2 regions of the Roseburia sp. AM51-8 genome follow, and region 2 is predicted to be linked to the other one. Evidence: a T-box and tRNA genes for the amino acid it is inferred to sense, from the RefSeq annotation. Region 2 holds a T-box; the other holds one or more tRNA genes.

Region 1 (15,635 bases), on a different contig from region 2:
AAAAAGACAGCGTTTGATAGCTGTCTTTTTTACTTTCTATTTTATTTTTTCTGTATTTGAGAAAAATCTACAAAAATCCCTAGAAAAGACAAGATAAACTGAGTATGATAAAAGAAGATAACATGCGAGATAAGAGGATAAGAGTATGAATACAGAAGCAATTTACAGCGATGAGACAGGACAGTATGTGATCCCTATGGAGGCAAATCCGGGCGACCGGGTCACCATTCGTCTGCGTGTCGCACATGGGCATGCAAGGGAGATCTATCTGCTGGCGCAGGATACGCATTACCTGATGCGCCCGGCACAGGCAGGCGAGCGTTTTGATTACTATGAGACACAGGTGCAGTTGGGAGACCAGTCGTTTTCCTATTGTTTTTCAATTCGGGAGAATGAGCAGGAGCAATGCTATTTTGATAAATACGGCGTGAGTCAGGAGATCCGACCGGAGTATGCCTTTCGCATCCTGCCGGGCTTTGCGACGCCGGATTGGGCAAAGGGCGCTATCATGTATCAGATTCTGGTCGACCGTTTTGCCAACGGAGATCCGACCAATGATGTGCTGGACAATGAGTACCATTACATTAAGACTATGAGCCGACAGATCAGGGATTGGAACCAGCTGCCAAATGCCGATTTTGGTGTGGCTGAGTTCTATGGCGGAGATCTGGAAGGGGTGCGGCAGAAATTATACTATCTGAAAAGTCTGGGAGTAGAGGTTATCTACTTCAACCCGTTGTTTGTCTCTCCTTCCAACCACAAATATGATATTGCAGATTATGACCATATCGATCCCCATTATGGCAAGATTGTCTTAGACCAAGGGCAGACCCTGCCGGAAGGTGCAAGGGACAATGCCGGGGCAAGTCGTTTTATCAATCGTGTGACGGCAAAGGAAAATCTGGAGGCCTCCAATCAGTTCTTTGCGGATTTTATCGCAGAGGCACACGCCAGAGGCATCCGTGTGATTCTGGATGGTGTCTTTAATCATTGTGGTTCCTTTAACAAATGGCTCAACCGGGAAAAGATCTATCGCCCTGACAAGGGCTATGCATCGGGAGCCTATGAAGCAGCAGACAGCCCATATCACGATTATTTTCATTTTTATGATGAAAACCAGTGGCCGGACAATGGCACGTATGAGGCTGGTGGGGGCATGATACCCTGCCGAAACTCAATTACGAGGGCTCGGAGGATCTCTACCGCTATATCTTGGAGATCGGGAAAAAATGGGTTTCTCCGCCTTATAATGCGGATGGCTGGCGTCTGGATGTGGCGGCAGACTTAGGGCACAGTCCGGAATTTAACCATCAGTTCTGGCGGGATTTCCGTAAAGCAGTCAAGAGTGCAAACCCGGATGCCATCATCTTGGCAGAGCATTATGGGGATGCGTCTTCCTGGTTACGGGGCGATGCCTGGGATACGGTCATGAATTATGATGCTTTTATGGAGCCGATCTCTTATTTTGTGACTGGAATGGAGAAACACAGTGATGCCTATGAGCCGGGAGCACAGGGCGACAGTGAGCGGTTTGAAAATGCCATGCGTTATTATATGACCAAATTTACAGGTTCCTCTCTTTATACAGCCATGAACCAGTTGTCAAATCACGACCATTCTCGCTTTTTGACCAGAACCAATCATAAGGTGGGCAGAGCCTCTGCGCTGGGGGTGGCGGCAGCATCCGAGGGCATCAATATACCGCTTTATAAGGTGGCAGTCCTGATGCAGATGACCTGGCCTGGAGCACCGACCTTATACTATGGGGATGAGGCGGGCGTGTGTGGTTTCACCGACCCGGATAACCGTCGTACCTATCCGTGGGGAAAGGCGGATTATCCTCTGGTTGATTATCATCGGGATATGATCATGGTGCATAAGTGCAGCAGTGCCTTGCGGCGCGGCTCCTTTAAATTCCTAAAGCGGATGAAGAACTTTATCTCCTATGGACGTTTTAACGAGCAGGAGCGCTATGTGGTGGCTGTCAATGTAGGCGCGGAGACCCTAGAGGCAGATGTACCGGTCTATCTGGCTGAGGTGGCAGATGGTTTTATGGTACAGGCGATGCTCACCAACGAAAAAGGATATTCGATCATGCCAACCAAGTATGCCGTCAAGGACGGTATGATGCATGTTAGTCTAACGGCAAATAGCGGTATGGTCTTTAAGCAGGAAGTATAGAGAAGAAAGTGCAGGTGGCGAAGTGAGGACAAGAGAAGAAGCCTTAGCCTATGGGCTGTCATTTCCGGGAACTTATCAGGAAGCACCCTTCCATGATCCGAATTGGCAGTTGGTGCGGGTGCAGGGCAGTAAAAAGGCGTTTCTATGGACTTATGAAATGGATGGACTCATCCATTTGAATGTCAAGGTGGATCCCCAGTGGCGGGATTTCTGGCGGGATGCTTACGAGGCTGTCCTGCCCGGCTATCATCAGAATAAAGAGCACTGGAATACCATACGGCTGGATGGAACCATACCAGATGACGATATCAAGCGAATGATCGCTGAAAGTTATGATCTGGTGACGGACAGTCCGACCAAGCGTATATATGAAGCCGTCAAGCGGATCCCAAAGGGGCATGTGGCAACTTATGCACAGGTGGCAAAGATGGCTGGCAATGAGAAAATGTGCCGGGCGGTCGGAAATGCCCTGCACAAGAACCCGGATCCGGACCATATTCCCTGTTTTCGTGTTGTCAATGCCAAAGGACAACTCTCCGGTGCATTTGCTTTTGATGGACCAGAGGAGCAGGCAAGGAGACTTCGGGCGGATGGTATTGTGGTAGAAAATGGCAGAGTCGATCTGGAAAAATATGGTATGAAAGACCCACACGACGAATAAAAAAATTCTTGCGTGCGTAAAAAGCCTGTGCTATAATCTTATTTTGTCAGGACATGAATTTGTTTTGAAATGGGTGGTTTCCCGAGTGGCCAAAGGGGACAGACTGTAAATCTGCTGCATCTTGCTTCGGTGGTTCGAATCCACCACCACCCATTGCACATAAGATGCCAACGGCGTTTCACTTGTTGTCATCTAAGTGCTCGTAACAACACTTGACTACTAAGTTCGAACTTCACTTGCGTTCGTTCTCACTAAGGGTCAAGTACGTATCGCACGTAAGATGCCAACGGCGTTTCACTTGTTGTCATCTAAGTGCTCTAACAGGCCGCAGTGGCGGAACTGGCAGACGCGCAGGACTTAAAATCCTGTGGTGGTGACATCGTACCGGTTCGATTCCGGTCTGCGGCAGTTTCTGTAAGGAGGACTTCTTTCTGAATAGAAAGAGGTCCTCTTTTGTATAATAGGCAATTTATAGCAATAGGAGGGATCGGCGCATGGCAGAAAAAGGCGCAGACAATCGGAAAGAAAAAACTTCCCATCGGATACGCTACGGAAGCCTTATCGTCATGCTGGCGGTACTGATTTTGGGCATCGTATATCTGCACGGAATGGTGCAAAGGTCGGAAGAAAAAGCACCGGCAAGTCAGAGTGAAACGCCCGGAGCGGGGCAGGAGACGACCATCTTAGAGAGCATCGAGGATCTGAAAGCAGGGCAGATTCTAGATGCGGCAAGCCTTGATCTGAATGATCCGGACAAATATTTTACTTCAAGTCAGCTTACTGAGGAACAAAAAGAAGATATGAAGGGAAAATCTTATATAGATAACCCGGATATTTCTTACGACGACCTGTCTTGCCTTAAGGTCTTACATTATAATTATGAGCATGAGATACAGGTGGGAGAGATCGTTGTGAATACAAAGGTCGCAGAGGATTGCCGACAGATCTTTTTAGAACTTTTTCAGGAGGGATATGAGATCCATTCCATGTATCGGATCGATCGGTTTTACGGAGACGATACGACGCGTGATGCCGAGCAGGCTGATATCGACTCTATCAATCAGGATAATACCTCCGCTTTTCATTATCGTAAGATCGCAGGGACAAATGTCACATCTGAGCATGCATATGGCATGGCGATCGATATCAACCCTCTGGAAAATCCTTATGTGCCTGCAAATGATGTGACGGCGGCGGGAGCCAGCCCTTACTTGCAGTATGATCTTTATAAGGATCGAAGCAATCTTCGTCCGCACATGATCACGCATGAGGATATCTGCTATCAGATTTTTACAAGGCATGGTTTTACCTGGGGCGGCGATTGGAAGGGAACAAAAGATTATCAACATTTTGAAAAGGAAATGTAGCGAATGAAACGATTGACCATAGGTATTCTGGCACATGTGGATGCCGGAAAGACAACCTTATCGGAAGCCCTTTTGTATGAGACGGGGGCGATCCGTAGCATGGGACGGGTAGATCATGGGGATGCCCATCTGGATACCGATGCCATGGAGAAAGCGCGTGGAATCACCATTTTTCAAAAATGGCACGCTTTGCGTATGGAGATGCGGAATATGTACTTTTAGATACACCGGGACATGCGGATTTTACAGCGGAGATGGAGCGTACCCTGTCGGTACTGGACTATGCCATTCTCGTGATCAGTGGGATTGATGGTGTGCAGGGACATACGCGTACCCTGTGGAAACTTTTGCAAAATTATAATGTTCCATGCATCCTTTTTATCAATAAAATGGATGTGAGTCACAGAGGCAAGGAAGAATTACTTTCTCATTTGCAGGAAAAATTAGCGGATGCCTGCATGGACTTTGGGGCTTTTTATGGGAATGCGCCTATGAGCGATCGAGACAAGGAACCTATCGCCCTGTGCAGTGAACCGCTCTTGGATGCTTTTTTAAATACCGGTGACCTAGATCAGAAACTCCTGGTGGAGGCGATCGCAAAAAGACAGATCTTTCCGGTTTTATTTGGGTCTGCCCTCAAAGTGCAGGGAGTAAAGGAACTTTTGCGCCTCATGCAGGACTATATGCGTCAGCCGTCCTGGGGGCAGGATTTTGCTGCCAGATGCTTTAAGATTGGACGGGACGAAAAGGGCAACCGTCTGACTTATCTCAAGATCCTGGGCGGGGCAATGCATATCAAAGATAACCTGTCATATACCATCCTTTTGCGGGGACAGACGGAGATACCGAGGAAGAAGGAGCAGAGGAGAACTGTTTGGAAAAGGTAAACCAGATCCGCCTGTATTCCGGGGAATGTTACGAGTGTGTAGATCGGGTGGAGGCAGGCGAGGTTTGCGTTATTTTAGGCTTGAGCCGGTCTTATGCAGGTATGACACTGGGTGACTGCGCGCGGGAAGAACATGCGATCATAGAACCGGTACTTTCCTATGAAGTGATTCCGCCGGAAGGTTGTGCGCCTCATGTCCTGCTATCTTATATGCGGCAGTTGGAGGAGGAAGATCCGACCCTTCGTGTGACCTGGCAGGAGAGGGCAAGACAGGTGCATGTGCATCTTATGGGACCGGTTCAGACGGAAGTCCTGCAGCAGCAGTTGAAAAAGAGATACGGTATTCTGGTTACCTTTGGTGCAGGAAAAGTGCGTTATAAGGAGACGATACGCGGTGCGGTAGAGGGTGTGGGGCATTTTGAACCCCTGCGTCATTATGCGGAGGCGCATATACTGATCGAGGAACTGCCGCAGGGAAGCGGCATGGAATACGCCATGGACTGCCCACCGGATGTCCTGGATCTGAACTGGCAGCGCCTGATCTATACACACCTTGCGGAGCGAACACACCGGGGCGTTTTGACCGGATCTCCTCTTACAGATGTGCGCCTGACTGTTGTGAGTGGCAAGGCACACAAAAAACACACGGAGGGCGGAGATTTTAGACAGGCAACCTATCGGGCAGTTCGACAGGGACTGCGCAAGGCGCAGAGCGTGCTCTTAGAGCCATATTACCGGGTGCGGATCGAGATGCCGCAGCAGGCGCTGGGACGTGTTATGACGGATATGAGCAGGATGTATGGCAAGTTCGACGCACCAATCTTAGAAAATGAGACAGCCGTCTTGCAGGGAATCGCGCCGGTAGCCCTCATGCGGGACTACGGTGCAGTGCTGGCGCAGGTAACCGGTGGTCTAGGGCAGATGACACTTGCTTTGGAAGGCTATTTTCCGTGCCACAATCAGGATGAGGTGGTAGCAGAGATTGCCTATGACCCGGATAAGGATCTGCGCAATACCTGTGATTCGGTATTTTGTGGTCACGGGGCAGGCTATCTGGTGCCTTGGTACGAGGTCGAGGACAAGATGCATATGCCGATGGCGTCCTATCTGTATGAGAAAAAGCAGGAAGCGAGCATGGATCAGGTCATTGCGGCAGCCAAGGCGAGGGCGGAAGCCATGCGGCAGGGACAGCCCCAGGGCTATGACGGTTACGGCGGACTGGAGTCGGATCTGGAAGAGATCTTTGTCCGTGAATTTGGGGAGATCAAGCGGCGATTGCCGGGCGCAGAGAAGCGTGTGATCGATGCAGACAAAAAAGACCGGATGCAGGAAGCACGCGAAGCCTATCAAAAGGCACACGCCAGGGACAAGAAGGTTGCGATCAGAAAGAAATATCTTCTGGTCGATGGATATAATGTCATTTTTGCATGGAAAGAGTTGGATGAGATCGCCAAGACCAGCATTGACGGAGCCAGAGGCAGACTGCTGGATATCATGTGCAATTATCAGGGACATGTGGGACAGGAAGTGATCGTTGTTTTCGATGCCTATCGGGTGCGTGGTCATGTGGAAGAAGTGGTGGATTATCATAATATCCATGTAGTCTACACCAGGGAGGCGGAGACGGCAGATGCCTATATTGAGCGCACGACCCATGATATGGCGGATAAATACGAGGTGACGGTGGCAACATCGGATCGCCGAGAGCAGATGATCGTCATTGGCGAAGGGGCAAGGCGATTTTCGGCAAGGGATCTGGAAAAGGAAGTAGAACGCGTCAATCGGGAGGCTATGGAAGCATTCAAACCGCTGGAATGAGACAATTTTTGACAGACAAGCCATAGGAGTATGTGGTATACTAATCTACATGGTATGAGACGTTTATAAATGAGGTAGCAATATGAAAATAATTCATTGTGCAGATCTGCATCTGGATTCCAAGATGGAAAGCAATCTGGATCGGGAAGCCGCCGGCATGCGACGGGATGAATTGCTGGATACTTTTGAGCGTATGGTGGCGTATGCAGCAGAGCAGGACGTGCGTGTGATCCTGATCGCCGGAGATCTGTTTGATAAGCCCAATGTACGAAAGACGGCAAAGACCCGTGTGATCGAGCAGATCAAGGGGCATCCGCAGATCGATTTTTGCTATATCAGGGGCAACCACGATCAATTGGATTTTGTGGAAGAATTATCCGAGCAGGAGGATATCACCAACTTAAAACTCTTTGGTACGGACGAATGGACATCCTATGATTATGGGGATGTGGTCATTACCGGCATGGAACTGGTCAAGGAAAACAGTCAGACCTTGGGCATGAATCTGGTGCTGGACCAGAACCGTGTCAATATTGTCGCTTTGCATGGGCAGGAATCGGACTATCAGGCAATGACCGGACAGAGGTCGTAAACCTATCCATGCTGCGGGGCAAGTATATCGATTATCTTGCTTTGGGACATATCCATTCCTACAAAAAGGAAAGGCTGGATGACCGCGGCGTTTATTGTTACAGTGGTTGTCTGGAAGGGCGCGGCTTTGATGAGTGCGGAGAGAAGGGCTTTGTCCTTTTGGATATCACCGAGGGCAAGATCCATACGGAATTTGTGCCGATCGCAAAAAGGATGCTGCATGAAGTCAAAGTAGAGGTCGATCCGACGATGGATATGGCGGCGATCATCCGTGCTGCCAAGGAATGTGTGAAAGATATCTCATCGGAGGATCTGATCAAGATCATCGTGACCGGTGAGACAAATATAGATACGGATATTGATTGCGAGCGCCTGCGCCGCAGTCTGGATCAGGACTTCTTTTTTATCAAGGTATATGATCGCACATCGGTACAGATCGATTATGAAAGTTTCCGTAATGACAAGTCTCTCAAAGGAGAGTTTGTCCGTCTGATGGAAAGACAGCATATGTCGGAAGATGAGAGAGCAGCCATTATTGAGTTGGGCATGAAAGCAATTATGGGCGAGGACATAGAAGTATGAAGTTAATTTCCTGTTATATTACCGGATTTGGGACAATCAAAGAATGGTCTTACGATTTTTCTGACGGCATGAATGCCCTGTGTCAGGAAAATGGCTGGGGAAAGACGACCTTTAGTGTGTTTTTGAAAGCCATGTTCTACGGCATGGACTATTCGGCACGCACCAAGATGCTGACCGAGCGCAAGCATTATATGCCTTGGGATGGCGGTGTCTGTGGCGGTTATCTGATCTTTGAGGCAGAAGGCAAGCGCTATCGGGTCGAGCGTAGTTTTGGCAAGACGGATAAGGATGACACCTTTACTCTGATCGATACCAATACCGGGGCAGCCTGTGACGATTTTTCACAGAATTTGGGTGAGGAACTCTTTCAGGTAGATCGGGATTCTTTTGAAAAAAGTATCTTTATCCCGCAGGCATCGGTATCGACGGCGATGACGGACAGTCTGAATGCCAAGATGGGAAATCTGGCATCGGCAAAGGACGATATCAACAATTTTGATGAGGCTTTGAACCGTGTCAGTGAAGTGCGTAAAAATTATACCAGGCGGAGCAAGGTCAACAACGGCAAGATCAATGTCATCAAGGAAGAGATCAGCAGATGCAGTGAAGTGATCGATAAGAAGGCGGCGATCTTAGACGGCTACCGCAAGCAGTTTGACAAGTTAGAGGAAAAGAAAAAGTCCTTAAATTGGATGGAGGCAGAAAAGAACCGTATCACGGAAGCCATCCGCACGCAGAGCAAGCGCGAGCAGGATATGGGGGCATATCGCCAGCAAAAAGAATTTTTGGAAAAACAGCAGGAAGAAATGAATGTCCTGGATGATTTCTTTGCGACCGGATTGCCAAGTGAGGAAGAACACGCAAAACTGGAAGATGTGGAGCGTCAGTATGACATGAGCCGGCGGACAGAGAAAGACCTAGCGATCAAATTGCCGCCGGAGCAGCAGATCAAGAAGTGGGAAGACCTCTTTGGGGACCAAGTACCGGATGAGGAGGATCTTTCCAAGTGGAAGGATATGTCTGTCCGCGTGCAGGAATTGCGGATGCAGGGAGAACACTCCAAGTTGTCTGAGGAGGCAACGGCACAGTTAGATCAGTTAAAATACTTCTTTGCCAATAAGGTTCCGACGGAGGAAGAATTATCCCAGATAGAAAAGGACGTTGTGGAACTGTCGCGTCTGGATGGTCGTATCGTGGAGCAGGATGAGAATTATCGAAACATCAAGGCACGTGTGGATATGGCACAAAAGACCGGCAGGACAGCGGGCAAGACGGCAGGGGTTCTAGTGCTTTTTATTTTATTTGCAGCCTTACTCCTGGGAGGATTTTCTTTCCGGATCCTTGCCCCGGAAGCAGACGGCAGTACGATCTATCAGATTCTTTGCTTTGTCGGCGCAGCAGCGACAGGAGTAGCCGCTATTATGCAGATCGGCAGAATACGATCTTTACATCGCAACAAGCAGGAAGACTTGCAGGGACAACTCGCAGAGGCTGCGGAGGCACTGGCACAGAGCCGGGAAACAAGAGAAGTCTTAGCAATCCGTTGTAAAGCATTTTTGGCCGATTTTAAACTGACACCGGCAGACAGCATGCAGCAGATGGTTTATGAGATACGTGTTAATCTGGATCATTATGTGCGCCTGCGGGATGAGGAGCATCAGGCGACAGCGCAGACAACAGATGCCGTAGAGGAAATGGCTGATCTGCGCATGGAACTTTATACTATATTAGACCGATATGCCCAGGTATATCACATGGATCTTTACCATGAGGGCAATGAGGCAGACCTTTTAGAACAGTTGAAGAAAGATAAAAATGCCTATGAGGAATACATTCACTGCCGTAAGCAGTTGGAATTGATCCGTCTGACCATGGAGGAACAGAAGCGGCTTTTGGAAAAATATCTGGGCAGATTTCCGTTGGAAGAAGGAACTTCCCTGCAGGAACAACTGCATCTGATCTGGAGCAAACGGCAGCGTTATGGTCAGTTACAGGAAGAGATCGCTAGTTTGCAGGAAAAGATCCAGGCATTTGCCGAGGATAATCAGGTAGAGGAGATCGCGCTTTCTGTCGAGCAGTTACAGGAGAAACAGGTACAGATCGATGAGGAGATCAAGGATATGCAAAAGGGCATCACACAGGATCGAGAGTCGCTGCACCAGTTGTCAGTCGAGTTGGACGGCATTGAAGATGCGGAGAACCGTCGTGATGTACTTCTGGAGGAAAAGGCAGAGTGCGACCGCAAGGTAGACCTGCTTACCAAGACCGAAGAATATTTAAAGATCGCCAAGGAGCAATTCCTGTCTACTTATATGCGGCCTTTGCGTCAGGGCATGGAACACTATATGGCGATTCTGGATGATAAATATAAGGACTCCGTCAAGGATATGGATTTTGATATTACCATGGATCTGTCCGTGCAGGTGCTGAGTCAGGGAAGCACCCATTCCAGTGATTATTTGAGCCATGGCTATCAGGATCTGGTAGGCTTTGTGCCAGATTTGCCCTGGTGGATGTCTTGTATCATAAGGAACAGCCGGTGATCGTACTGGATGATCCTTTTACCAATTTAGACCAGCAAAAGATTACGCATGCCTTAAAACTTCTTGCTGACATAGCAAAGGAGCGGCAGATCGTTTACTTTACCTGTCACGAAAGCCGCATGCCATCTTAGTCTGGGATGATGATTTTCCCGCCTGTCAGATATCGAAAAAGTTCTTGACAGGCAGGGGGATTTTCGATAAAATCAACTTGTTGTTGTGAAACGACGAGCCCAGTTAGCTCAGTTGGTAGAGCAGAGGACTGAAAATCCTCGTGTCTCTGGTTCGATTCCGGAACTGGGCATCTGCGGGTGTAGTTCAATGGTAGAACATCAGCCTTCCAAGCTGAATACGTGGGTTCGATTCCCATCACCCGCTCTTAAGAAAAGCCTTGATTCGATATGGATCAAGGCTTTTTACATTTATATCTTGTAGTCTGGGAAAAGCAGACAGAAAAGGGGCAGATGATGGATAAAAGAGAAGCACCGATCGCGGTGTTTGACTCTGGCATGGGTGGAGTCAGTGTTTTGCGTGAACTGATCAAAACGATGCCGGAAGAAGATTTTTATTATTTTGGTGATTCTAAGAATGCACCGTATGGGACAAAGAGTACAGAAAAAGTGCGCGAACTCACCATTGCACATACAGAAGATTTTATGAAAATGGGAGCCAAGGGCGTTGTGATCGCCTGCAATACGGCTACCAGTGCGGCGGTGCGCGTCTTGCGCCTCATGTACCCGGAACTGCCGCTGGTAGGGATCGAGCCGGCAGTCAAACCGGCAGCAGAAAAGTATCCTCAGGGCAATATCCTTGTGATGGCGACACCGATCACGATCCGGGAAGAAAAACTGCATCATTTGATTGAAAAATTTGGCGGTCATGCTAACGTGATGCCGCTTGCCTGTCCGGGACTTATGGATTTTGTGGAAGCGGGCAATATTGACAGCCCGGAACTCTATGGTTTCCTGCGCGATCTGTTGGAACCCTATCAAAAGAATCTGGATGCGGTCGTTTTGGGATGCACCCACTATCCTTTTGTGCGCAAGGTCATCGAACGGATCGTTGGCGATCAGGTGGAGATCTTTGACGGCGGTGCCGGGACAGCGCGGGAAATGCGCAGACGGCTTGCTGTGGACGGCCTTTTGCGGGAAGCGACCGGAAGACAAGGAAAAATCGAATTTCACAACAGTGATCTTACCAAAGAAAGAGAAGATTTATTTGAAAAATTATTGCACTACTAGGCAGTAAGATTATGGGAATAAGAGGCGAATTCATCAAGGTGTGGAAAAACCCATAAACGCTTGCATTAGGAATATGATAGGAGTAAAATAATTGCGGTTCAAAGGAAACCATATGGTTTTACAAATATATAAAATGAAAGAAAGAAAAGGTGAGCGTTATGAATTACGAATTTTTACTTTGGATTGCTTTGATTTTAATTTCGACAAAAGTATTGGGACTGCTGTGTAAGGCAGTACATTTGCCGGAGGTTGTAGGAGCACTCTTGGCAGGTGTGATCTTAGGACCTTCTGCACTGGGACTTATGTCTATGGAGGGCGATACCGGTACACTGCTTACATATGTGGCAGAGATGGGCGTTATTTTCCTTATGTTCTCCGCAGGTCTGGATACAGACTTAAAGGAATTAAAGGCCAATATCGGAGCCTCTTTTGTTACGGCATTGATCGGTGTTATTGTACCTCTGATCGGTGGTATGATCGGTTATGCACTTTACTTTGGCGAGGATCTGAGCAATTACGATCAGATGTTACAGAGTCTGTTTGTCGGTGTTGTACTGACGGCGACTTCCGTTAGTATCACGGTAGAAACTCTGCGAGAAATGGGCAGATTGTCCGGCAAGGTCGGTATGACGATCTTGGGTGCAGCCATTATCGATGATATCCTGGGTATGGTCGTTCTGGCTGTTGTTTCCAGCATGAAGGATACTTCCGTAAAGCCAACAACCGTATTGATCAAGATTGTATTATACTTTGTATTGATCCTGATCCTCTTTATGGTTACCAGCCGTCTGGAGTTTGCGATCGAAAAAAATGACCACAAGAGACGTGTGGCGATCTTTGCCATTGCATTCTGCTTTATCTTAGCCTATGTATCAGAGATCGGTTTTGGTATCGCGGATATTACCGGTGCATACTTTGCCGGTGTTATGTTATGCCAGTCAAAGATCAGAGATTATGTTGATGTCAAGATCCACGATGTATCAACTGTATTCTTCTCATGTATCTTCTTTGCCAGTGTAGGTTTAAAGGTTACCCTTGGTGGTATGACCTTAAAGATATGGCTGTTTGCAGTGATCCTGACACTTATCGCTATCATTTCCAAGATGGTAGGATGCGGACTTGGCGCAAAGGTCTGCAAGTTTACATGGAAAGAGTCTTTGCAGACAGGTGTTGGTATGATTTCCCGAGGTGAGGTTGCCTGATCGTTGCAGAAAAAGGACGTCAGGTCGGACTGATCAGCGAAGATCTGTTTGCACCGATCATTCTGGTCGTTATTGTCACCACGCTGATCACCCCAATCCTTTTGAAGGTAGTGTTCAAGGGTGATGAGCCGGCAGAAAGTGCAGTAGAGAAAGCATAAGTCTGGGAAATAAATATGAAATGGAATCCGACAGATGTGGCATGTGATATTGCCCGGCTGTCGGATTTTTTGTATAAAAGGCACATTTTTTCTATGTATTTAAACATACAAAAACAACAAAGTGTATGATAAACACACATAAATGCTTTTTTAATGGTGAGAAGATGTCATAGAACCTATTATATTAATCCTAGAAAAAATAATTTTTAGGAGGTCAATGATGGCAAGTCAAGAAATGGAAACATTAAAAACAGGAATGAAGATGATGATGGAGAAAGGCTTTGCACCAAAATTTGACGGAAAGATGGATCCTTTGAATTTGCGTGAAGTGGTCTTCGCAGCGCAAAAACGCATGCCGGCAGAACCAGGCATAGAGTTCCTTCCGGTTACCTACGGTGGAGTGACCGGAGAGATCAATCGACCGGAGCAAAAGAAAGATGACTATATCATTATCTATATCCATGGCGGCGGGTTGATCTGTGGTAATGCCTTTTCGTCCAGAGGTTATGCCTCTATGCTGGCGGCAGAAACGAAGCGGGATGTCTATACACTGGATTACCGGCTGGCTCCGGAAAATAGATTCCCGGCGGCTGTGGATGATGCCTTTGCTTTTTATCAGGGAGTTTTGGAGGAACACAAGAATACACCGATTTTCCTGATCGGGGAATCAGGAGGTGCCTACCTATGTATTACAACCATGATGAAGTGTCGTGATGAGGAGGTTAAGAAACCGGCAGGCATTGTACCATATTCTGCACCGATTGATTTCGCTGGGCGCATTGATCGTCATTTTGAGGGCAATAAAGACTTTACAGTGACGCCGGACGGCTTGGAAACACTGAAAGATATGCTTTTGGAAGAAAAGGATCTGGATAATGTGTATGCCAACCCGTATCTGGATGATTTGCATGGCTTTTGTCCGGTGCTCTTAGCCTGGGATGAATCGGAGTCTTTGGCAGTGGATCAGAAGATAATTGTGGACAAGTTGGAAAAACAGGGCAGCCCTTGTCAGTATAAGTCTTATCCGGACTGCTTTCATGCCTTTGCAACAGCAGGACGTGGCACGGAAGAAAGCCGTGAAGTTCTGCGCGATACCATAGCTTTTTTTGAAAAATACAAAACACAGGCTTAGACAGGTTTGTCAGCTACAGAAAAGTGACGGGATGAATAGTTCTGTAAAAGATTTTGAAAGGCTTCTTCTGACTCGGGTGACTCCAGGCGGAAGAAGTTTTTTGCCATATTATAAAAAGTCTGGAAAAAGAGATTGATAAAATCTGTGTCAAGGCAGGAATCCAGATTCAGATAGTAGAGCATATAATCTATGGTCATTCCGGCGAAGAGACTGGCTTCTAAAGGTGAAATCTGATGAAGATTTTTCCCCAACATCTCTTCCAGATATTGACGGATCCGGTCTTTGAGCGGAAGAGAACTAGACTGTATGGAAAAAATCTTTTTCAAAATGGAGCGGTTTTTTTGAAAATAGGCCTGCAGTGCGATAGCATAATCATTGAGATCCGGATTATCCATGGCGCCGACAGACTGTGCCACAGCGACAAATTCATCCAGGTACTTGGTCTGCAGACGCTCAACGATCTCGTATTTATCGCTGAAGTGCTGATAAAAGGTAGAGCGGTTGATCCCGGCTTCTTCAATAATCTGAGCCACAGTGATTTTTTCAAAACGGTTCTTTTCCAGCAGAAGTAAGAGAGCATTGGTAATATCCCGGTCGGTGCGCTCAAATTGTTTGATTCTTTTCATATGATTCTCCTATCTTATATCTATAAAACCATACATCTTGATTGGTGGTTGAAATAGCAGTTGCACCGGCATCGATAAGTGCGTAGACGTCTTCCTTTTCACTGATCAGACCGCTGGAGATCAGCGGCTGGTGGTTCATTTTGCGGATGCGGCGGACGACACTTGGCATTGGCCCGGGCAAGACCTCTATAACGTCAGGCTTTGTGTTTTTTAATTGTTTCTCAATGCTGTCATATGCCATGGAATCGATAAAAAAGAAACGCATAATGGTACACAAGCCCAAATCCTTGGCTCTGGAAATCAGGGGGGCTTTCGTGGAAATGATGCCGTCAGCTTTGGTAAATTTGGAGATATAGTCAACGGCTGCTTCTTTGGAACTCAGCCCCTGAATCAGATCCATGTGTACAAATGCCAGTTTGCCACTGCCTTTTACCTTTTCTACGATGGAAGGGATGGTAATGATATCGCCGTAAAGAATGAAGATGATCTGGCTGTCACAGTCCAGACAGCGGGTAAGTCCTGCATCATCTTTGATGGCTGCAATGATGGGAGAGTCCTCCAATGCCTCTTTAAATTCTTTTTTCATGTGAATACTCCTTGTAAAATCAACCTACTATTGTCATGATTGTAGCACAAAACAAGTAGAAAAG
Region 2 (15,635 bases):
GGGGAAAGGTTGATCAATTTTTACGCAGTAAAGAAGGAAAAGCAGAAAAAAAGGAGACTTTGAATCAAGGAAACCTGCTGATCATTCCGCCGGGAATGCAGCATAAAGTAAATATTTATGATGACAGTATGATGATCAATATTGTAGTTAATAAATACACTTTTGAGAAGACATTTCTGGGGGATATTCCGCAACAGAGTCTTTTGCATCAGTTTTTCAGTGAGGTACTTTTTTCGCAGGAATCCAATGCATATGTTGTTTTTTCAGGTGGAAATGATGAAGTATTAAGGGACAAGTTACTTGATCTCATGGTAGCTTATCTGAATGAAACTACATACGGAGCAAGAATTTGTGATCATTATCTGAGTATCTTTTTTCTGGAACTTCTTGGTCAGTGTAAAAATGTAAAATTGTCCTCCAGGCTTGGAAAAGAAGGAGAGCAGATGACACAGATTTTATTGTATATCAATCATAACTATGCAAGCATTTCCCTAGAAGAAGTCGCAGAAGAATTTCACTATTCAAAAACTTATCTGAACCGGATTTTTAAAAAACACATGGGTACGACTATTTTAAAACAGATTCAGGATACACGTTTGCAGGAGTCTTGTCTGCTTTTGAAAAATACGAGAATGTCTGTGGAAGATATTGCCCTACATGTCGGATATGAGGATACATCCTATTTTATCGAACTGTTTAAGAAAAAGTATAAAAAGACACCTTTACAATATAGAAATGATATTGATTAGTTTTATATCACCATATTTTATGGTATGAAAGACCTCTTTTTTTGTTTTATTTTGCAATCTACAATAAAGAAAAGATTGCTAAAAACAAAATGGGAGGTTTTTTCATGAAGATCAGAGATTTACAGGTAAACCATCTGTCTAAGCCATGCGGAATTGATGGGTCGGATATTACGTTGCGATGGAAACTGGAAGATGGAAGTCAGCAGAGTGCTTTTGAGGTAGAAGTTTACGATGTAAGTGACAAGGAAAACAAGGAGGAGATTGAAGTAAGTAGAAAAATAAGCGGGAGTCAGATGCAATATCATCTGAGTCAAAAAATTCCATATCGGACTACCGGAAAATTGGAATTGCTTTGATGAAAATGGTAATCCAAAGGATTCCTTTAATCATTATTCTTATGGGGCGATTGTCGGCTGGCTGATGGATTGTGCTGCCGGTATTCTTGTAAATGATGGAAAGATCGTGATCGCGCCGCAGCCAGACCAAAGACTTGGTTATTTGCATACTTCCTATGATTCTCCATATGGAAAGATCACGTCTGGCTGGAAATATGAAAAAAACCGTATTGTCTACACCTTTGAGATCCCGGCAAATATGACTGCTACGGTCCGATTGGAAGGCTGCGGTCCAGAGACCCTGAAGTCAGGATCTTATGAGAGAGTTGTGTCTTTATAGTTTTGATATACAAATGTATAGTTAATAAATAAGGCAGAACAAAGAGAAAGCCTTATCTCCAACGAATTTGTATAGTAAAGTTGAAAAAATAGCTAGATCAGACAAATTTGTTTACATTTCGTCGAATTTTCCGACATCTGATTTTATAAACTCTTTATAATTTAATCATAAGCCACAGAGATACTGCACAACTTTCTACGAAATAGGAAAGCGCAGTGTTGAGAAGTGATAAATGAAAAGAATATGGAGGGTTTGACTATGGCAAACGAGAAAAAAGCCGGCATTTTTAATGCCAGCGCACGTGATGGCGTTCAGTATCGTAAAGCATCCATGCTCGAAATGATACTTGGTAACGCAAATAACGGATGTGGTATCTGCTTTTATTTGCTGATGATGTATGCATCTTACATTGCAAATGCAGGATACGCAATCGTACCGGCAGTTGCAGGTATCATTATTACAGGAACAAGACTTTTTGATGGATTCACAGATGCGCTTTTTGCAGCATTGTTCGAAAAAATGAATCCAAAACATGGAAAGATCCGTATCTTCCTTGTGACTGGATGGGTGATGGCAGCACTTGCAGTTCTTATGATGTTTGATTGGGCATCCGGTAAATACACAGGAACAACTGGTATTGTAGTATTTATCCTTATTTATGTTGTATATATCTGCGGATATACCATCAATGGTATGGCAGGTGGTACCATCGGTATCGTACTTACGAATGACCCAACACAGCGTCCAATGATGGGTGTATTTGGAACATTGTTCTCATATCTTGTTCCACTTATTTTTAACAACATTGTTACCTTTGCTATTTTGCCTAGATACGACAATCAGTATAATGCTCCGATGCTGAAAGAAGCTTGCTACTGGTATGTAATTACAGCTGGTATCTTTATGTTACTTGCATGCTTCGCTGTTCGTAAGTCAGATAATGCAAAGACATTTGAAGTTATCGGAAAAGATGGTCAGAAGAACCAGACCGTTAAGTTTAAGGACATGGTTGCTATCTTAAAAGACAACAAGCCTTGCCAGATGTATATGCTTACCGGTATTTCTGATAAGTTGGCTCAGCAGGTCGGATCACAGTCTATCATTACAACCATGGCGTCCGGTATCTTGATCGGATCCTATGCAGCAGCAACTATGATCGGTAACTTTACTATGATCGTAGGTATTTTATTTGCCTTTGGTGGTGGTGTCTTTGTAGCTAAGATGGGTGCAAAGAAGGCAACAACCGTTTGGTCATGGCTTTCTATTGCAGTAGCAGTGATTACAGTTGTATTCTGTGCGATCTTAGGACCAACCGGTATGAAGTCCATCGGTGTCTTCGGTGTACCAATGATCATTTATGCATTATTGCAGTTGGCTACAACCGGTACAAAGATGGTTCTTACCACAACAGGTACTGCTATGAAGGCAGATATTGTTGACTATGAATATGCAAGAACAGGTAACTACTTACCGGCTGTTATTTCCGGTGTTTACAACTTTATTGATAAACTCATCACATCACTTGCATCTACCATTGCAGCATTCTGTATTACATTGATCGGATATAAGGATACCGTTCCTCAGATGGGCGATCCTGCAACAAAGGGTGTATTCTGGATGACAATGTTCTTAATGTTCGGTCTTCCAATTCTTGGATGGTTGTGCAACATCGTTGCTATGAGATTCTACAAACTGAACAAGGAAGAAATGGTTGAGGTTCAGAAGAAAGTAGCAGAGATGAAGGCAAAAGCAGAAGCAAACGAAAATGCAGAAGCATAAAATACATAAGTCATAAAATAACAGGAGTCGGGACGAAAGTCTCGGCTCCTTTTCCTATGACTGTTTTTATTCCTTTGTCTGGTTCTGTTTGCGGTATTGCATAGGTGTCATTTTATATTTTTCTTTAAAGACTTTATAAAAATGTGTTTGGTTGGTAAAACCCAAGTCTCTGGAAATATCAGCAATAGTCTGGTCAGTATCCAGAAGACGTATGCTGGCTTCCTTCATACAAAAATGCATGCCATAATCAAAAAGGGAAAGTCCCGAGTATTTTTTACAGATGGCATTGAGATAGGTGCCGGAATAACTGAGTGCATCAGACAATTTTTTTCTGGAGATATGTCCGTGGTTTGCCTCTAAAAGTTTGGTGATCTGCTGGAAAAGGCGGTTTTCCGTGTCTGTTCCGATGCGGATAGGAACTGAGTTGTAATAATCCGGGCGGGAGAGATTATAGAGTAGGTCTAAAAAGAGACCTTGTACCCGAATATTGGCATCCGGCGTAGGATCGACCGTGATATGTACGATCTGATCTAAGATGCTGTGCACATGCTTTACCAAAAATGTATGCTCTTTTTGGGAAATCAGATCCAGATAATTCTTATTTGCCGTTTGTCGTTCGTTGATATTGTTATCCAGAAACTGTAAGAATTTGGAGTCCTTTGTCTTATGTCTGCCAAAGATATGCAGGGTCATGCATTCATATAGGTGTTTCAGAAAATTCGATGAGATCTGGACAAATGCAACGCGATAGTAATCGCGATATTCCTCAGTATGCCGCACATTTTTATTGAGGATACAGCAGCTTCCTTTGGTATAGAGATGTCTTTCGTTTTCGATATTCTGATATACCTCCCCATCCAATACGATCATGATCTCATAAAAGTCATGTTTATGAAGATTTCTTCCATCCGGTACCTGCTTAAGTTCCTTCATGGATAGTTCAAAGAAGAAAGTCTCTTTAGGCGAGATTATGGTCAATTTCTGATAATGATCCGGGTTGTCCGGCTGAATGGAGATCAACATGAGACGGTAAGGATGGTTTAAAACAAATCGTCCTGTATTTGATGAATCATGCTGAATAATAAAATCACTTTGTGCTTCACTGATATCACTTTGTGGATGACCTGTCATAAAAAACATAAATATTACCTCGAATATGTAAAAAAATAATAAAATCACAGTTAAAACTGATATGTTTCTATCACATATAATTATATATGATAGAAATATCCAATACAAGTTGTGTTGAAAGGGGTAAAACAACAATGGGAAAAACAAAAACAAATTCTACCGATAACAACCGGATCAAGGCAATTTCCGTAAATTTTAGATAAAACCCTTCTTGTAAAAGCGGTATGTGCAGTCCTTGGATTGCGCATGCCGTTTTTTACTTGTTGACAAATGAAAACCTGCGCCTGTATAATGAGGGAGATTGATAAATACGTTGATGGAAAAGAGTAGAGATACAGAGATCGGAATCAGAGAAGCGTCGGTTGGTGCGAGACGCAGAAGACGGTATCTTGAATACCTTCCTGAGTAGCAGTCTGAACCTGGATCTATAGTTCAAAAGTAGGATGCGCCGGATTGGCACACGTTATCGTGCTAAGAGTTTCACATGACATTATTTGTTATGAGACTTGATGAGGCAGGTATCGTGAGATATTTGTGAATAAAGGTGGTACCACGAGTTTACTCGTCCTTTATCTTTGGAAGAAGATAGAGGGCGTTTTTTTATTCCTATAAATAACGCTCTGTAACAGATCTTCCACGCATAGAATATAAGAGCAACTTTTGTCAGGTTGCGGAAATGGAGGAAAAAATGACAATTTATGATGAATTGGTTGCTAGGGGACTGATCGCCCAAGTAACAGACGAAGAAGAGATCAAGGAGTTGATCAATAACGGAAAGGCTACATTCTATATTGGATTTGACCCTACCGCAGACAGTCTTCATGTAGGACATTTTATGGCACTTTGTCTGATGAAGCGCTTGCAGATGGCTGGAAATAAGCCGGTTGTATTGATCGGTGGCGGAACAGCCATGATCGGTGATCCATCCGGAAGAACCGATATGCGTCAGATGATGACAACAGAAACGATCGCACATAACGTAGATTGTTTCAAAAAGCAGATGAGCCGCTTTATCGATTTTTCAGAAGACAAGGCAATTCTGGTAAATAATGCAGACTGGCTGATGGGCTTGAATTACGTTGAGTTGCTGCGTGATGTTGGACCACATTTTTCCGTCAATCGTATGCTTACCGCAGAGTGCTACAAGCAGCGTATGGAGAGAGGACTGAGTTTTCTTGAGTTTAACTACATGATCATGCAGAGTTATGATTTTTACATGTTATTCCAGAAATACGGATGTAATATGCAGTTTGGCGGAGACGATCAGTGGAGCAATATGTTAGGTGGTACAGAACTCATCCGTCGTAAACTTGGAAAAGATGCCTATGCGATGACGATCAATCTTCTTCTTAATTCTGAAGGCAAAAAGATGGGTAAGACCCAGTCAGGTGCCGTTTGGCTTGACCCGAATAAGACATCACCGTTTGAGTTCTACCAGTACTGGCGCAATGTATCCGATCAGGACGTTTTAAAATGCCTGCGTATGCTTACTTTCCTGCCACTTGAGCAGATCGACGAGATGGATAAATGGGAAGGAAGCCAGTTAAATGAAGCTAAGGATATCCTTGCCTATGAACTTACCAAATTGGTGCATGGCGAGGAGGAAGCCGTAAAGGCAAAAGAGGCTTCTAAGGCACTCTTTTCTACCGGAAGTGCTGCAAATATGCCGACGGAGACCATCACAGAGGATATCTTTAAGGATGGCAGTGTTGACATCTTACAACTTCTGATCAGTGCAAATCTTGCCACAAGCCGTAATGAAGCAAGACGTGCGGTAGAGCAGGGCGGTGTTTCTGTCAATGGCGAAAAAGTAACAGATTCACATGCAACTTATGAAAAAGAAGCCTTTGCAGAGGAATTTATCTTGAAAAAGGGCAAGAAGAAATTCTGCAAGGTAGAGTTGGCATAAAATAATTATTCTGGGGGTATACATATGATAGCAACAATGGGAAATGTTTTTTATTTTGACTGGGAATTTGATCTTTTGTATTGGTTTCAGGGACTGCACAATCCGGTCTTAGATAAGATCGTGGTGGCGATCACATCACTTGGTAATGCCGGAATCTTTTGGATTCTGCTTACGATCGCTATGCTGATTTTCTGCAAAGATAAGAAGGTGGCTTGGACATCTGCGCTTGCCCTCTTATTTTCACTGCTGGTGATCAATGTATTTTTAAAAAATACAGTCATGCGGGCAAGACCTTGCTGGATTGATGATTCAGTAACGCTCTTAGTGAAAAATCCAAAGGATTATTCCTTCCCGTCGGGGCATTCTTCTGCCTCTTTTGCATCTGCGGTATCCATTGTCCAGTATGCAAGGTATCGAAAGCAGGGAATTGCAGCAGTGGTTTTGGCGGCGCTGATCGCCATTTCCAGAATGTATGTCTTTGTGCATTTTCCAACAGACGTGCTGACGGGAACCATTCTAGGCATTATTGAGGCAATTCTCGCGGGTATCATTGTACGCTTTATCTATCGCAAGATGGAGGAGAAAAAAACAAAGGTTGCATAGTAGGATTGTATCTATAAAAGTACAATGGATGAGACATGCTTTACATTGACACTTTCTGACATTTCCGATATATTGAAATGGCTATGAGGGAGTAGCTAGCACATAAGAATTGTGTGATTTGTCAACAGACCCGGCAATAGCCTGGCAAATCTTAAATGGTGAGACTCATATGTATATGGTGACTATTACATTTTGTAGTAGCAGATCATATGCATATGGAGTCTCTTTTTTATTCTATAAGATAATCTTTATTTTTATGGACAAGCACACATACAAAAGTTAAAATCCACACACTTTAGAAGAAGGGAGTAATATGGGACTTGTTGAACTCATGTTGATGGGCGTAGGACTTGCTATGGACGCATTTGCCGTGTCTATTTGCAAGGGTCTTGCCATGCGCAAGGTCAACAAAAAGCAATGTTTTGTCATTGCGCTTTTCTTTGGCGGATTTCAGGCGTTGATGCCATTTTTTGGATGGCTCTTGGGAAGTCAGTTCGCAGATAAGATCAGCGCGATCGATCATTGGATTGCATTTGTTTTGCTTGCTTATATTGGCGGCAAGATGATGGCAGAGGCAATCAGGGAAAAGGATGAAGTCGTAGAGATTGATCAGATGGATCCGCCACTTGATATCAAGGAAATGTTCATTTTGGCGATCGCGACCAGTATCGATGCGCTGGCGGTTGGCATCACATTTTCATTTTTGGAAGTTAACATTGTGGAAGCCATTACGATCATAGGTCTGGTAACGGCGGTCATATCTGCGATCGGTGTCTTTGTTGGTAACATTTTTGGAAACAAATACAAGGCGAAAGCAGAACTGGTAGGTGGTCTGATCTTAGTATTACTGGGATTAAAAATTTTGACCGAGCATCTGTTGGGATAAGAGAAGGGCAGTATATTTATAGGAGGGAAAGAAATGGCAGTAACAATTTTAAAGGCAGTGGTCGTACTGATCATTGGTTTTGTATTATTAGTAAAGGGAGCAGATTTCTTTGTTGAAGGTGCTTCATCGGTTGCAAAGATGTTAAAGGTTCCATCACTCATCATTGGTATGACGATCGTTGCAATGGGAACCAGTTTACCGGAGACGTCTGTAAGTATTGCGGCATCCATGAACAATCAGAATACACTTGCGGTCAGCAATGTTGTCGGATCCAATATCTTTAATCTGATGGTCGTACTTGGTATCTGTGCAGTGATCTCAAAGTTACAGGTAAGCCGGGATGTCTTAAAAAGAGACTATCCGTTTTCTGTGCTATGTGCCATTCTACTGCTTGTTTGCGGATGCATTGGCATGGAACTGGGGCGTATCGATGGAATTGTCTTCTTGGTCATCTTTGTAGGATTTATCGTAGTTTTGATCAAGAGTGCAATGGATGCAAGAAAGCGTGGAGAAATCTCTGAAAAAGAGCGTGAGATGAACGAAGAGATGAGTGAAATGAAAGAACAGCCCGTCTGGAAATCCATTATCTATATCGTAGGTGGAGCTATTGCTATCAAATATGGCGGCGATTGGGTTGTAGACTCTGCCTCTACCATTGCTACAAGTTTTGGTATCAGTGCAACGCTTGTCGGGCTTACCATCTGTTCCGTTGGAACATCTTTACCGGAACTTGTGACATCCATTGTGGCAGCCAGAAAGAACGAATTGGATATGGCAGTTGGTAATGTCGTTGGATCGAATGTCTTCAATATTCTGATGGTGCTGGGTGTTGCGGCAACCATCAGCCCGATCACTTTCCTTATGGAGAACGTGATCGACATTATCGTGCTTTTAGTATTCTCACTGATCACATGGGTATTTTGCATAACCAAAAAGGAAATCGGCAAAAAGGAAGGCATCATCATGCTGGTTCTGTATGCTATTTATCTTGTCTATATTTGCCTGAGATAAAATATTATTTAACTATTAAAATAGCCGCCTGTGGGCGGCTATTTTGCTTTCTATCATTATAATCATGTTTATTGCAAAAGAGGATATCCTGTTTAAAAATAAGTTATTATGGGATATAATAAGACCATGGAAAGTACAGAGATCATAAGTTTGATGGAGCAAGCCATCGAGGCAAGAAAAAATGCATATACGCCCTATTCCCACTTTGCTGTCGGTGCAGCACTTTTGGGAAAAACTGGCAGGATCTACACAGGATGCAATATTGAAAACGCGGCATACACACCGACAAATTGTGCTGAGCGGACAGCGTTTTTAAGGCAGTCAGCCAGGGCGAGCACGAATTTTCAGCCATTGCCATTGTGGGTGGCAGGGCAGACATGACTTGTGCGCAGATCTGTCCGCCGTGTGGTGTCTGTCGTCAGGTCATGCGGGAATTTTGCAAGGACGAATTTTTGATCTATCTGGGAAAGCAGACGCCGGAGGGAGAGATCTCTTACCGGACGATGACATTAGGTCAACTTTTACCGGAAAGTTTTGGACCGGATAATTTATAAGATGAGCAAAAGGGGACACTCCATATGGCAAAAGGAACGTCCCTAAAAAGGAGGTAACGTATGGTTGATTACACAGAAGGGTCCGGCAAACAGTATCATACCGGAATCGGACCGGAAGACATTGGAAAATATGTGATCCTGCCGGGAGATCCCAAGCGTTGTGCCAAGATCGCTGAACATTTTACGGATGCGCATTTGGTGGCAGATAGTAGAGAGTTTGTTACATACACAGGGATGCTGGATGGGGAAAAAGTCAGTGTGACTTCAACCGGGATCGGTGGACCGTCGGCAGCCATCGCCCTTGAGGAATTGTCAAAGGCAGGTGCGCATACCTTTATCCGTGTGGGTACTTGCGGTGGCATGCAGCAGGATGTATGTGGAGGTGACATAGTGATCGCCAGCGGTGCTGTCCGTATGGAAGGGACTAGCCGGGAATATGCACCGATCGAGTATCCGGCAGTAGCGGATGTCGATGTCATGCATGCCTTGATACAGGCAGCAAAAGAGAAAGAAATCACATATCACGCCGGTGTTGTCCAGTGTAAGGATTCTTTCTTCGGACAGCATGAGCCGGAGGTCATGCCGGTATCCTATGAACTGGAGAATAAGTGGCAGGCATGGCTTCGGATGGGCTGTCTGGCATCCGAGATGGAATCTGCGGCACTCTTTATTGCAGGCAGTTTTCTGCGGGTGCGCGTGGGATCCTGCTTTTTGGTTGTGGCAAATCAGGAGCGTGCCAAGTTGGGACTTTCCAATGCACAGGTACATGATACGGAACTGGCGATTGAGACAGCCGTGGATGCCCTTCGAATCTTAATCCGGGATGACAAGACAGGATTAGAAGTATTGTAAATGCTAAAGATATTAGAGTAGATCAGGAAGAAAGAAGGAATTGTAATGTATCGTTACAAACGTGTTTTTCTCATTGTTATGGATTCACTTGGCATTGGCGCCATGCCGGATTCCGACAAATTCGGTGATTTTGGTGTGGATACTTTAGGACACATTGCAGAGAAGATGGATTCCTTTACCATACCCAATCTCCGGCGGCTTGGCATGGCAAATCTAAAAGCGATGGATAAAGTAGATCCGGTAGAAAGCCCTCTTGCCTACTATGCGCCCCTGCGTGAAAAAAGCAATGGCAAGGACACCATGACCGGACATTGGGAAATGATGGGGATTGAGACGACAAAACCTTTCATTACCTTTACAGAACATGGTTTTCCGCCGGAACTCATCAAGGAGTTGGAGGAGCGTACCGGTCGCCATATCATTGGCAACAAGGCGGCAAGTGGTACGGAAATTCTGGACGAACTGGGTGAGGAAGAGATCGAAAAAGGCCACCTGATCGTATACACATCTGCGGATTCCGTATTGCAGATCTGTGGCAATGAGGAGACCATGGGACTGGAAAATCTCTACCACTACTGCGAGATTGCAAGAGAACTTACCATGAAAGATGAGTGGCGGGTTGGACGTGTGATCGCAAGACCTTATGTGGGGAAGAAAAAGGGTCAATTTGTCCGTACCAGCAACCGGCATGATTATGCCTTGGAACCTACAGGAAAGACCGTTTTGAACAGTCTAAAAGACGCGGGATTTGATGTGATCTCCGTTGGCAAGATCAATGATATTTTTGTCGGTCAGGGTATTACGGAAAGTAACCGGTCCAAGAGCAGTGTGCATGGTATGGAGCAGACCATCGAGATCGCAAAGCGTGATTTTTGCGGGCTATGCTTTGTCAATCTGGTGGATTTTGATGCTCTTTGGGGGCACAGGCGCAATCCGATTGGTTATGGGCAGGAGATCGAGCGGTTTGATGTCAAGTTGGGTCAACTGCTCCCGGTACTCCGGGAGGACGATCTTTTGATCATCACGGCAGACCACGGAAATGATCCGACCTATACCGGGACGGATCATACCAGAGAAAAGGTGCCGTTTCTTGCGTATTCCAAGAAACACAAAGGCAGCGGACCTTTACCGGAAGAAGATAGTTTTGCGGTGATCGGCGCGACGATCGCAGACAATTTTTCCCTTGCAATGCCGGAACATACGATCGGGCACTCAATTCTTGACAGTCTGCGATAATACGTTGAAAAGCGCGCCATAATAATGTTATAATGACAGAATATATCAGTATGACTTTGACAAATTTATCTAAAGGAGGAAAAACAAATGGATTTTTTCAGCAAATTAGGTGATTCTATCGTAAGTGCAACACAGGAAGTCGGCGAAAAGGCAAAGGGCATGACGGATGTTGCAAAGTTACAGTATGAGATGCGTTCAAAGGAAGATTTTTTGAACAAGCAGTATCAGGAGATCGGTAAGATCTTCTATCAGGAGAATAAAGATGCCGCACCAGAGGCATATACCTCACTTTTTGAGGAAGTAGTAGCAGCACAGAAGCGGATCGAGGAGATCAAGGAGCAGATCGCATACACCAAGGGCGGTAAGGCATGCCCGAAGTGTGGCGCTGTTGTAAGTGGTAGCGCTGCTTTCTGTAGCAAGTGTGGTGCAAAGATGGACGAGGACATTTTCGAGGATGAAGATGAGGTCGTAACCGAAGAAAAGACAGATGAAGTCGCTGAGGAGACCGTAGAGACTGTTTCCGGCGAAGTCGTTGAAGAAGATGAAGAGTAGGAGTTAGAAGTTAAAATGTCAAACAAAGGAAAGTATTACATTACTACCGCCATTGCATATACCTCAGGCAAGCCGCATATCGGCAATACCTATGAGATCATCCTGGCGGACAGTATTGCTCGTTTTAAAAGACAGGAAGGATATGATGTATTTTTCCAGACAGGATCAGATGAACACGGACAGAAGATCGAGTTAAAGGCAAAGGAAGCCGGTATCACACCAAAGGAATTTGTAGACAATGTATCTACAGAGATCAAGCGTATCTGGGATCTGATGAATACTTCTTATGACAAGTTCATCCGTACTACGGATGAGGATCACGAGAAGCAGGTAAAGAAGATCTTCAAAAAGTTATACGATCAGGGCGATATTTACAAGGGTGCCTATGAAGGCTTGTATTGTACCCCATGTGAGTCTTTCTGGACAGAATCGCAGTTGGATGAGAATGGCTGCTGTCCGGACTGTGGCAGACCGGTACAGCCGGCAAAGGAAGAAGCCTATTTCTTCAAGATGAGCAAGTATGCCGATCGTCTGATCGAGCATATCAATACACATCCGGAGTTTATTCAGCCGGTATCCCGCAAGAATGAGATGATGAACAACTTCCTCTTGCCGGGACTGCAGGATCTTTGCGTATCCCGTACATCCTTTAGTTGGGGGATTCCGGTAGATTTTGATCCGAAGCATGTTACCTATGTATGGTTAGATGCCCTTACCAACTATATCACCGGTATCGGTTATGACTGCGACGGCAATTCTTCTGACCTTTTCAAAAAGAACTGGCCGGCAGACCTGCATCTGATCGGTAAAGATATCATCCGTTTCCATACCATTTATTGGCCGATCTTTTTGATGGCACTTGACCTGCCGCTTCCAAAGCAGGTATTTGGTCATCCGTGGCTGATCCAGAGCGATGGCAAGATGAGCAAGTCCAAAGGAAATGTGCTTTATGCCGATGAACTTGTAGACTTCTTTGGCGTGGATGCCGTACGTTACTTTGTCCTGCATGAGATGCCATATGACAATGACGGTATTATCTCATGGGAACTTCTGGTTGAGCGTATGAACTCTGACCTTGCAAATACACTTGGAAACCTGGTAAACCGTACCATTTCCATGAGCAATAAATATTTTGACGGTCTTGTTTGTGACAAAGGTGTAAATGAGCCGGTAGATGATGAACTCAAGGCAGTTGTTACTTCTACCGTTTCCCGCGTGGAAGCCAAGATGGAAGATCTTCGTGTGGCAGATGCCATCACAGAAGTTTTCGCACTCTTCAAGCGCTGCAACAAGTATATTGATGAGACAATGCCATGGGCACTTGCCAAGGATGAGACCAAGCAGGATCGTCTGGCAACCGTTCTTTACAATTTGGTAGAGAGTATTTCCATCGGTGCTACCCTGCTTAAGAGTTTCATGCCGGAGACAACCGACCGTATCCTGACACAGTTAAATGCAAAAGAAGTCCCATACGAGGAACTTTCCACCTTTGGTCACTATGTCAGCGGAACCAAGGTGACAGATGCACCGGAGATCCTTTTTGCAAGATTGGATCTGGGCGAGGTCATGACAAAGGTTGCTGAACTCCATCCGCCGGTTGCAGCACCGCAGGAGGAGCCGGAAGAAGATGCAGATGTGATTGATATTGAGCCAAAGGATGAGATCAGTTTTGACGATTTTACCAAGATGCAGTTTCAGGTAGGCGAGATCATCAAGTGTGAGGAAGTGCCAAAGTCTAAGAAGTTGCTTTGCTCACAGGTTCGCATTGGCAGTCAGACCAAGCAGATCGTGTCCGGCATCAAGAAATACTACAGTGCCGAGGAGATGGTCGGAAAGAAGGTCATGGTTCTCGTGAACTTAAAGCCAGCCAAGTTGGCAGGTGTACTTTCCGAGGGAATGTTGCTTTGTGCAGAGGACGCAGAGGGCAATCTGTCACTCATGACACCGGAAAAAGACATGCCGGCAGGCGCAGAGATCTGTTAATCAAACACTATAATCATAACTTCAGGGTCAGGTCGGATTGGTCTGACCCTGCAAGTGTCTATAAGATTACTTTAAATGAAGAGAGAAAAAGATGATATTTGAAAGTCATGCACATTATGATGACAGACAATTTGATGTGGATCGGGAGGATTTATTGAGAGTTCTCCCATCCAAAAATGTAGGTATCGTTGTCAATGTGGGAGCAGATATGGAATCTTCTGCATCCAGCGTCGCATTGGCACAGTCTTATGATTATATTTACGCAGCCGTTGGCGTGCACCCGGACGAGGTGGAGTCTATGGATGCGGCTTGTATTGACCGCCTCCGGCAGATGGCGCAGGATCCAAGGGTTCTTGCCATCGGAGAGATCGGGCTTGATTATTTCCGCAAGGAGGGACATGCCTGCAAAGATACACAAAAATACTGGTTCCGTCAGCAGTTGGATCTGGCAGTAGAGTTAGAAAAACCTTTTATCATACATTCCAGAGATGCAGCGGAAGATACCATGGAGATTTTGCAGGAATTCGGAAAAGCCCACCCGGATATCAAGCACCCGGGTGTCATTCATTGTTATTCCTATTCGCCGGAAATGGCAAAGGAATACATTGCCATGGGCTACTATATCGGGATCGGCGGTGTAGTTACCTTTAAAAATGCCAAAAAATTGGTTGAGACGGCAAAGGAGATTCCGCTTGAGCGTATTCTGGTGGAAACAGACAGTCCTTATCTTTGCCCGGAGCCAAACCGTGGCAAGCGCAATGATTCATCGCAGATTCGCTATGTGATCGATAAGATTGCAGCCATCCGCGGCATTTTGCCGGAAGAAGTAGAAAAGCAGACAGAGATCAATGCAAGAAACATGTATGGTCTATTACAATAGAAATTAGGAGTTACTATGGCATATTTAGGAAATCCAGCCTATACGATGGCAGTCTTAGAAAAACACGGCTTCCATTTTCAAAAAAAATATGGGCAGAACTTTTTGATCGATACGCATATTCTGGAAAAGATCATCGATGCGGCCGAGATCACAAAGGATGATTTTGTCTTAGAGATCGGACCGGGTATCGGTACTATGACCCAGTATCTGTGCGAAGCCGCCAGAGAGGTCGTAGCAGTCGAGATCGATACCAATCTTTTGCCGGTCTTGGACGATACCTTAAAGGAATACGACAATGTGACGGTTTTAAATGAGGACATCCTCAAAGTGGATATTGCATCCCTTGCCGGAGAAAAAAATAGCGGAAAGCCGATCAAGGTCGTGGCAAATCTGCCATATTACATTACGACGCCGATCATTATGGGCTTGTTTGAGAGCCATGTGCCGCTGGCATCCATTACCATTATGGTACAAAAGGAAGTTGCCGATCGCATGCAGGTAGGACCTGGCACCAAGGATTACGGTGCGCTTTCTTTGGCAGTACAGTATTTTGCAAAGCCGGAGGTCGTCTGTGTCGTGCCACCGACCTGTTTTGTACCACAGCCAAAGGTCGCAAGTTCTGTGATCCGCCTGACCTGTCACGAAAAGCCGCCGGTTGAGATCACGGATGAAGGATTTTTGTTTTGTGTGATCCGCGCATCTTTCAACCAGAGACGAAAGACGCTGGCAAACGGACTCAACAATGCACCGACCATTCCGGTCGCCAAGGAAGACATTATCGCGACCATCGAGGAACTGGGCTATCCGGCTTCTGTGCGTGGTGAAACCCTTTCCC

Evidence for each region. The T-box of region 2 lies ahead of tyrS (tyrosine--tRNA ligase). A T-box ahead of a tRNA ligase gene usually reads a tRNA of that ligase, here a tRNA-Tyr.
Region 1: it has a tRNA-Tyr gene. The T-box ahead of tyrS (tyrosine--tRNA ligase) is inferred to sense a tRNA for this amino acid. The anticodon was not compared.

Annotation. Positions count from the first base shown of each region.
Region 1 is NZ_QUEY01000003.1:367,772-383,406, reverse strand. Features, by position in the region: gene DW996_RS14310 (alpha amylase N-terminal ig-like domain-containing protein) at 146-1,288, shown strand; gene DW996_RS14305 (alpha-amylase family glycosyl hydrolase) at 1,213-2,181, shown strand; gene DW996_RS08585 (methylated-DNA--[protein]-cysteine S-methyltransferase) at 2,204-2,842, shown strand; tRNA gene DW996_RS08580 (tRNA-Tyr) at 2,914-2,995, shown strand; tRNA gene DW996_RS08575 (tRNA-Leu) at 3,167-3,250, shown strand; gene DW996_RS08570 (M15 family metallopeptidase) at 3,337-4,209, shown strand; partial or broken gene DW996_RS13380 (GTP-binding protein) at 4,213-5,096, shown strand; gene DW996_RS08565 (NYN domain-containing protein) at 5,084-6,913, shown strand; gene DW996_RS13375 (metallophosphoesterase family protein) at 6,996-7,505, shown strand; gene DW996_RS13370 (metallophosphoesterase family protein) at 7,514-8,086, shown strand; gene DW996_RS08555 (AAA family ATPase) at 8,083-10,629, shown strand; gene DW996_RS13015 (hypothetical protein) at 10,605-10,760, shown strand; tRNA gene DW996_RS08550 (tRNA-Phe) at 10,858-10,930, shown strand; tRNA gene DW996_RS08545 (tRNA-Gly) at 10,934-11,004, shown strand; gene murI (glutamate racemase) at 11,028-11,867, shown strand; gene DW996_RS08535 (cation:proton antiporter) at 12,026-13,069, shown strand; gene DW996_RS08530 (alpha/beta hydrolase fold domain-containing protein) at 13,448-14,359, shown strand; gene DW996_RS08525 (TetR/AcrR family transcriptional regulator) at 14,356-14,985, opposite strand; gene DW996_RS08520 (glycerol-3-phosphate responsive antiterminator) at 14,963-15,571, opposite strand.
Region 2 is NZ_QUEY01000002.1:35,090-50,724, reverse strand. Features, by position in the region: gene DW996_RS03780 (AraC family transcriptional regulator) at 1-749, shown strand, start outside; gene DW996_RS03775 (glycoside hydrolase family 78 protein) at 854-1,105, shown strand; gene DW996_RS03770 (alpha-L-rhamnosidase C-terminal domain-containing protein) at 1,170-1,424, shown strand; gene DW996_RS03765 (MFS transporter) at 1,683-3,203, shown strand; gene DW996_RS03760 (AraC family transcriptional regulator) at 3,270-4,343, opposite strand; T-box leader at 4,639-4,907, shown strand; gene tyrS (tyrosine--tRNA ligase) at 5,023-6,243, shown strand; gene DW996_RS03750 (phosphatase PAP2 family protein) at 6,268-6,846, shown strand; gene DW996_RS03745 (manganese efflux pump MntP) at 7,160-7,732, shown strand; gene DW996_RS03740 (calcium/sodium antiporter) at 7,766-8,743, shown strand; partial or broken gene DW996_RS14750 (cytidine deaminase) at 8,870-9,297, shown strand; gene udp (uridine phosphorylase) at 9,358-10,149, shown strand; gene deoB (phosphopentomutase) at 10,195-11,385, shown strand; gene DW996_RS03720 (zinc ribbon domain-containing protein) at 11,473-11,937, shown strand; gene metG (methionine--tRNA ligase) at 11,953-13,920, shown strand; gene DW996_RS03710 (TatD family hydrolase) at 14,012-14,800, shown strand; gene rsmA (16S rRNA (adenine(1518)-N(6)/adenine(1519)-N(6))-dimethyltransferase RsmA) at 14,816-15,635, shown strand, end outside.